Regions from separate parts of the Pseudarthrobacter sp. ATCC 49987 genome, predicted to be linked through region 2. Evidence: riboswitches for the same ligand, from Rfam matches in the RefSeq annotation. Region 2 holds a riboswitch; the other holds the start of a gene.
The links. Region 2 has a riboswitch for thiamine pyrophosphate ahead of GXK59_RS19930 (sodium:solute symporter family transporter). Riboswitches for the same ligand answer to the same signal wherever they lie in the genome.
Positions count from the first base shown of each region.

Region 1 (3,888 bases), on a different contig from region 2:
CGGCAAGCGCGGTTTCACCGGCGACGACGGCGACGAGGTCACCGACGGGCGGTGAGGGCTGGACGATGCGCCCTAAACCAGGCGCCCTAAACCAGGCGCCCTAAACCAGATCCTGGGTCTTGGCGAAGCGGGTCACCGCGCGCTGGGTGCCGCGGTTGGCGAGGACCTGGATGATGGCGCTGACGGACGCGGAGATCAGGGCGAAGGTCAGGGCCGAGCGCAGCGTGGTGGGCACGTCGTCGTCGTGGCCCTTGGGCGGCTTGCTGCCCGTGGACTTCTCCCAGATGGTGTCAACGAGCTTGGTGCCGACATAGCCGGCGAGCAGGCTGATGCCGGTGCCGAGCAGTTTGATGAAGATGTTCATTCTTCGCAACTCCTTGCGGGAGGAAACAGGGCTTCCCCTAGCCTAGCGTTCCTTGCCGGAGGGTCCAGCCAGGGAAGCGGCCGGGACCAACGCCCCTGTCCGGCGGGGCGGGCCGGACGTAACTTCGAGCATGGAAAAGCCCCAAACCAGTTCGCCCGGCCGCACCGCGCCGGCCGCCCCAGCGGCTGACGGCCAGACCTCGCGGCGGCTGTATTTCTGGGCCGGCATTGCCTCGGTGCTCTTTGTGGTGCTCCTGGTCATCGCGCTGGTCCTGGACTTCGCCGCCCCGCCACCGGTCCACGGAGGCGCCGCGACACTGGAGTTCATCGCGCGGAACAAGGGGATCTACATTGCCGAGCAGCTGTTGTGGATGGTGCCGAACATGCTGCCGGTGCTCGTGTTCGTGGCGCTCTTCGTGGCCTTGGCCCCGCTCGACAAAGGCCTGGCCCTGCTGGCTGCCGTGATCGGCGCACTGTCCTGGGCGCTGATCCTCGCCGTCCCGGTCACCAGCCGGGGCTCCCTCGTGCTGGTATACCTCAGCGACCGTTACGCCGGCGCGGACGACGGCGCCGCCCGGCTCCGCTACTCGACCGCCGCCGAGGCGATCGTCGCCGAGAACAACACCCCCGCCGTCGTCGGTGTCCTGTCAGCGCTCGGCATCCTGCTGATCTCCGTCGTCATGCTGAAGGGGGTGCTGCCACGGACCCTCGCGTGGCTGGGGATCGCCACCGGCGGCCTGGGTGTTGTTGCGGAGGCGCTCCGGCATGCCGTCCCGGAGTTCTACTGGGGCTACGGCGTGCTGATGTGGGTCTGGTTCGTGGCCGTCGGGATTGCGCTGGTCCGGTTGGCCGGGCGGACACCCCGCAGCGGAGCCGGGGGGATGCCGGGCTAGCGTCCCGGCGGTCCAGCCAGAGACGCAGTGCGGCCGAGGATTTCCGACAGGGCCTCGACCACCAGTTCGTGGTCGGCTTTCTGCGGCAGCCCGGACACCGTGACGGTGCCGATCATCCCGGTGCCGCGCAGGTAGATGGGGAACGCGCCGCCGTGGGCGGCAAACTCCATCTGGTCGAACCAGGCGTTGTCCTCGATCCTCCGCCCGGCCGCCCGGGCCCGAAGACCCACCAGCAGCGACGGGACTTCGTAGCGCACGGCCGTGCGCTGCTTGGCCCTGATCCAGTGTTCGTTGTCCGGGGTGGCGCCCTCCAGCGCCGCATGGAAGAGCACCTGCTCGCCCTTGGTGATGTCGATGGCGATCGGGTGGGAGCGATGCCGGCCGAGTTCCACCAGGAGGAGCCCGAGGTCCAGGGCGTCGTCCTTGCTGAAGGACCGGAACCGCAGTTCCTCGATTTCCGCCAGGATGCGGCCGATCAGCGCACCCAGGGACCCGTGCGGCTGCGGTTCCGCGGAATCCGGATCGTAGTCGGGGGAAGGCACTGGTGAGTTCGTCAAGTGATTCAGCTTCCGTTAGTTGGCTGCCGGCAGCCAGCCGGCCGTGGCGGCGTCCGGTGTTCCCATGCTGTGCCGACTCTACCAAGCAGGCCGGTCCGGGACACCGCTTCGGACGGTCCAGGATTGTGACGGCCGGCCCCGGAAAAATAATGCTCCACGGGTGTAAACTGGGCCACGCCCACAAGGGCAATATTAGATACGACAGGGGAGCGCCGCCGTCGGGCATCACCGGAGGAATCCGGGGAAACCACAGGTGGGCGCTGAGAGTGCGGACAGCCGCAGACCCTCGAACCTGATCCGGTTAGTACCGGCGCAAGGGAGTCGAGTTCTCAGAGTGCACGGAGCGGCAGCGGAAGCTGCGGACCCGGGGCACTCTCCCCTCCTGTTCCTCAGGAGGACGATATGACTGATACATCTGCCAAGCACGAATCCGGCCAGCACGAATCCGCCAGCCCCGGTTCTGGCACGACACCCACCCGACGCACCCACAACTGGCGTGTTGTGGACATTGTGGTGGCCGCGTTGATCGCCGTGGCCGGCGGCGTCATCTTCTGGGCCTGGTCCCAGGGCGCCAACCTCATTTCCGCCCCCGTCAACGCGTTCTACCCGCCGCTCACCGGGCTTTACGCCGGCGGCTGGATGATCCCGGCAGTTCTGGGCATGCTCATCATCCGCAAGCCGGGCGCCGCACTGTTCTGCGAGACCGTGGCGGCCGCCGGCGAGCTGATCATGGGCTCGCAGTACGGCACCACGGTGCTCATCTCCGGCATCCTGCAGGGCCTTGGCGCCGAACTGGTCTTCGCCGCGTTCATGTACAAGAAGTTCAACCTGCCGGTGTCGCTGCTGGCCGGTGCCGGCGCCGGCCTGTTCTGCGGGCTGAATGATTCGTTCCTGCCCTGGGGCTGGAACATCGCGTACGCCGCCGGCGACAAGCTCGCCTACGTCATTTTCACCGCCATCTCCGGTGCCGTGATCGCCGGCGGGCTGTCCTGGCTCGCCACCCGGGGCCTGGCCAGGACCGGCGTGCTGAGTTCCTTCGCTTCCCGCAAGGCGGCCACGGAGCCCGTCTTCTCCTGATGTCCGCACACTGCGCATGACATCTTTCGACCGGGTCCGCCCGGCTACGATCACCGCTCGCGGCTGGGGCTGGCGGCACGCCGGCCGGTCCCGGCCCGCCGTCAGCGGCCTGGACCTGGACATCCGGCCGGGGGAGCGCGTGCTGCTGCTGGGGCCTTCGGGCGCCGGCAAATCCACGCTGCTCCACGCCCTGGCCGGGGTGCTCGGCGACAGCTCCTCCGGTGACGGTGCTGTTAGTTTTGCCGCTGGCCGTGCTCCGGCGGACGCCGAGGACGCCGACGAGTCCGGCAGCCTGCTGATCGACGGCGCCGCGCCCCGGGCCCGGCGCGGCCGGGCCGGACTGATGCAGCAGGACCCGGAAACGCAGGTGGTGCTCTCACGCCTCGGCGACGACGTCGCCTTCGGTGCGGAAAACCTCTCCGTGTCGCCGGCCGACATCTGGACCCGGGTGGCGGAAGCGCTCGACGACGTCGGGCTGGGCCGGCTGCCGCTGGACCATCCGACGTCGGCGTTGTCCGGCGGCCAGAAGCAGCGCCTGGCGCTCGCCGGCATCCTCGCGATGCGCCCCGGGCTGATTCTCCTCGACGAACCCACCGCCAACCTGGACCCGGCCGGCGTCCTGGAAGTCCGCGACGCCGTCGGCCGCTGCGTGGACAAGACCGGCGCCACCCTGGTGGTGGTGGAGCACCGGGTCGCGGTCTGGAAAGACCTCGTGGACCGGATCGTGGTGCTGCAGCCCGGCTCGGCCACGGACTCCGCCGTGCTGATCGACGGGCCGCCGGACCAGGTGCTGGCGCAGGCGCGGGACATGCTCACCGCAGCGGGTGTCTGGGTGCCCGGTTACGTGCCGCAGACCCGGGCTCGCCGCGCCAGTGCTGCCGGTGCTGGCGGTGCCGCCGGTGCTGCCGGTGCCAATACCGCGCGGCTGCTGCTGGCCGCGGAGGGCCTGGCCGTCTCGCGCGAACGGCCGCGGCGGTCCGGTCTCCGCGGCGGCTTCC
Region 1 is NZ_JAABNS010000001.1:4,077,018-4,080,905, forward strand. It holds gene mnhG (monovalent cation/H(+) antiporter subunit G) at 1-55, shown strand, start outside; gene GXK59_RS18875 (DUF4235 domain-containing protein) at 101-364, opposite strand; gene GXK59_RS18880 (DUF4386 family protein) at 495-1,256, shown strand; gene GXK59_RS18885 (heme-degrading domain-containing protein) at 1,253-1,813, opposite strand; TPP riboswitch at 2,007-2,150, shown strand; gene GXK59_RS18890 (ECF transporter S component) at 2,216-2,890, shown strand; gene GXK59_RS18895 (ABC transporter ATP-binding protein) at 2,907-3,888, shown strand, end outside.
Region 1: it holds a riboswitch for thiamine pyrophosphate, as region 2 does, so the genes downstream of both, GXK59_RS18890 (ECF transporter S component) here and GXK59_RS19930 (sodium:solute symporter family transporter) in region 2, are expected to answer to the same signal.

Region 2 (3,888 bases):
CTCATCCAGGGCGATGGAGCATCCTCGGGCTTCGGTTCCCTCGGCGCGGCCCAGCAGGACGAAACCCTGTGTGTCGTCCTGCTGGGGGATACCCGGCGGGGTGAGGTAACCGATGTCCTCGGCGAGTACGGCAAGGCAGGACCCCCGGTTGGCCAGATCGTAGTGGACGATCAGGCCCTTTTGTCCGGGGGCTGCGGATGCTCCACTTTCGGGGTCCACTACGCGGATCCGCGTCCATGCAGGTGCAACCTTGTGGCGGGGTTGATTGTGGATTCTCTGTAAGGAGTCCCGGAGGGTGGTGTCATAGTACTGGGTGCTGATCTCGGTCATTCCGTAGTAGTTGACGCACCAGGGATCAGGTATTCCCAGGCGTCGGCGGAACTGGTCGCGCAGGTCCTCGGCGGATACTTCGCGGGAGCGTCCCTTGAACCCTCCGGTATCAAGCAGTCGGCTTCCCTTCGGGAGACGGAAGGAAAGACCCTCCTTTTCGAAGGCGTCAAGGAGGTGGACGTAGGCGAAGGAGGTGCCGAGCAAGGCGACAGGTTCCCCTGTTGCCTCTGCTTCCTGCAGGGCCGCTGCGACGCTGCGCCACTGCAGGTCATTTTTGTCCATAAAGTAGGCGCTGCCAGGTGCGCCGAAGAAGTCGACCAGCCGCCCGAAGAAGTAGGCAAGGGAGGAGTGTGGCTGTTCCTGAGGCCGGGCATTGAGGACCAGCAGTGGGATGCGTTCGCGGTCAGGCAGGAAGTACTGGGCGAAACCGGCCCGCAGCGACGCGTCGTACAGATGAAGGTGCGGGTGGTGGTTGCGTCCCCGCTGGCCGGGGTTGGTGCTGCCGCTGGTCATGAAAATTGCAGCGGCTTTTTCCGGTGGCTCGCAGGCGAGGGTGAGTTCTTTGAACGCGGCCAACGGTACAGGTGGGATCTGTTCCCAGCTGGTGAGCCTTCCAGGCTCCGCCCGACGTGAGCGGCAGAAGCGCCGGTAGGCCGGATTGTGGTCGTACTGATAGGCAAAAAGGTCTAAGGCGAGCTGGCCGAACTCGGAATCATCCGGTTCCGCCGGAGCGGCGCCGCGCTCGATGTACGACTGAATCCGCAGGTCCAGTCCGTCGCGGATGCCCGGGGCCGGGGTGTCCTGAGCGGCAGTCATCGGATGTTCTCCGGCGTCTTTTCGATGGCACCGGGCGCTCCAGAGAGCGAGGGCAACGGGACTACCCGCGCATTGAGGCTGGCCAGGTTGGTGCTCCGGCGTGCTGCCAGGGACACCAGAATAGTCACGGCCGCTGAGGCGGAGAGCGCGGCGAGGAACGGCGGCAGCGCGAGTCCTTCCGAGAACGTTGCTACGGCAACAGCTGCGGGCAGACTGCCGCCCACCACGAATCCATAACCTAGGGCGGCAGCGAGGCCGGCCAACGCACCACTGATAGCACCGGCAGTGGTGGAACGGTGCCACAAACCCAGCAAGGCCGGCACAATGGTCGCGGCGCAAAACAGGTCAGCTATGAGGAATAGGCGCAGCACCGAGAACCCCTGGAACGCCACCACGGCCGGGATGACGGTAAACACGACCGTGGCAATCCGTCCCCCGGTCAAGCCCATGGAAGGGACATGCGTGACAGCGACAGCGGCCAGGCCGTTCTGCAGGGTGTCCACCGTGGAGGCCACCAGGGCCAGGGTGAGGATCAAAACTGCCGCAAGGACCCACCCGGGCTGGAGGTCCAGCAGGGCAAAGAACGGAACGGGCGGCGTCCCAAGAGCCACACCGTAGGCTGCTGCAAGGAGTCCCACCATGCCTGCTGCAAAGACCACCGGGAAACGCGTTACCGCTCCAATGATCGCCCCGCGGGTCAGCGCACGCCCGTCCCGGGCTGCCCACACCCGCTGCCAGTAACCGTTGTGGAACAAGGTGGTGGCCGTGACCGCCACAATGAGCGTCAGCGCCGCCTCTATGCCGGTCACATCCACGGTGAACAGTGCCGGGTCGCTTGGAACATCCTCCCGGGACAGGCCGGTGAAGAGAACAGCGCCGACGACGATCAGCAGGGCAAACAACATCCATGACTGCCAACGGTCGGTGCGGATCGAGGCGCGGAGCCCTCCGTAAGCGGTGTAAAGGGCAGTGATAGCTGCGACGGCGGCAATGCCAAGACGCGGGTCCATGACGGACAGCCGTCCGAGCACCGCTCCGACGGCGGTCAGTTCAGCAGCCAAAGCGACGAGCATGTAGAGCATCGAAATAGCCAGAACGTAGAGGTGCATCGTCCGTCCGTAGCGAAGTTGGACGAACTCGATCAGGTTGTGGCCTTCGGGAACCAGAGCCCGCAGCCGCCGGCCGATGAGGACGAGTCCGATCAGGGGAACCGTGATGGCAACCGCGTATCCCAGCACTCCCGCCAAGCCCGTCGAAGCACCCACTTCGGGCGCTGCGAACAAAATCCACGCGCCTACGCCGGAGGCGAAGAAGGAAAGACCCAGCCCGAGGCCGCTCTGGCTGTTGCGTGCCACAGCGAACTCATCAAGATCACGGTCGCGTCCGACCCTGAGGCCGACCCAAGCGAATAGTCCCAGGACGACGATCAAAATGATGACAGTGGTGGAAAGTGCAAGCATCGAAGTTATCCCTTCGCCGGCATTACCCGGACAGGTTCTTGCGGTCGGCGACGCTTTCAGTCGCCCTCTCAGCCCGGTCCACACCCGAGCTCCCGCTCTACAGCATTCGACTGTAGTCGCGCTGGTCCCGGCGCTCAACATCCGCCCACTTGTGTCCACTACTTCCGCGGGCACGAAACCGAAACCGGGTGCTGTCAGCCGGTTCGGTTCGTTCCCTGGTTCTTGCAACGAACCGCTAAGGTAGCAGCAGTGACACGGGGTGCTGCCGACCCATGAATGCAGCTGAGAATAAACACCCGTTGAACCTGATCTAGTTCGAACTAGCGAAGGGATGTCGCGGATGGCTATTGGCTATACCTCGTCCGATTGTGCTCAGCTGCTTGAAGAATTGAGGGTCCGGAGCCCTCTGGTGCAGTGCCTTACCAACGCTGTGGTTACAAACTTCACCGCCAATGTCCTGCTGGCGATCGGTGCCGCTCCGGCCATGGTGGATATCCCGGAGGAAGCAAGCCAGTTCGCCCCCGTGGCCTCAGGGGTCCTGATCAACCTGGGGACCCCGCAGCACGGGCAACGGATCGCGATGATCGAGGCCGTTTCTGCCGCCAATGCTGCCGGGACTGCCTGGGTTTTGGATCCGGTTGCCATCGGGTCCTTGTCCGTGCGTACCGGGCTGGCGCACCAGCTTGCCGGGATGGGCCCGCGCATCATCCGCGGCAATGCCTCGGAGATTCTCGTCCTGGCCGGAGTGGGTGCCGGAAGCCGGGGGGCGTGGACTCAACAGAAGCACCTTCGGATGCCCTGGAGGCTGCGAGAAATTTGGCTATGTCGTCTGCTTCGGCAGTGGCGGTATCGGGCGCGGTGGATCTGATAGTGGGCCCTGACGGGGAAACCGTGGGTGTAGCCAACGGGCACGCCTGGCTGACCCAGATTACCGGTGGTGGATGCGCCCTTGGCGCGGTGATGGCAGCCTTTGCTTCCCTGACCGAAGACCCCCTGCTGGCGGCAACAGCGGCCACAGGGGTCTACACCATTGCTGCTGAGCAGGCTGCGGAGCGGGCCCAAGGTCCCGGTAGTTTCGCGGTGGAATTCCTTGACCGGCTCGCGGGCATCACCCCCGAAGACGTCGTCTCGGGGCTGAGCCTCCGCCCCGTGGATTCGCCGGGCAGCACCCGATGAGCTGGCGCAATTTCAGGACGGACATCAGACAGCATCTGCCGCTGTACCTAGTGACCGATACGCGCCAGTGCGGTTCAAGGACAGTCGCCGCTGTTGCTGCCGCGGC
Region 2 is NZ_JAABNS010000003.1:70,046-73,933, reverse strand. It holds gene GXK59_RS19935 (LuxE/PaaK family acyltransferase) at 1-1,146, opposite strand, end outside; gene GXK59_RS19930 (sodium:solute symporter family transporter) at 1,143-2,606, opposite strand; TPP riboswitch at 2,596-2,712, opposite strand; TPP riboswitch at 2,852-2,955, shown strand; partial or broken gene thiM (hydroxyethylthiazole kinase) at 2,947-3,782, shown strand; partial or broken gene thiE (thiamine phosphate synthase) at 3,779-3,888, shown strand, end outside.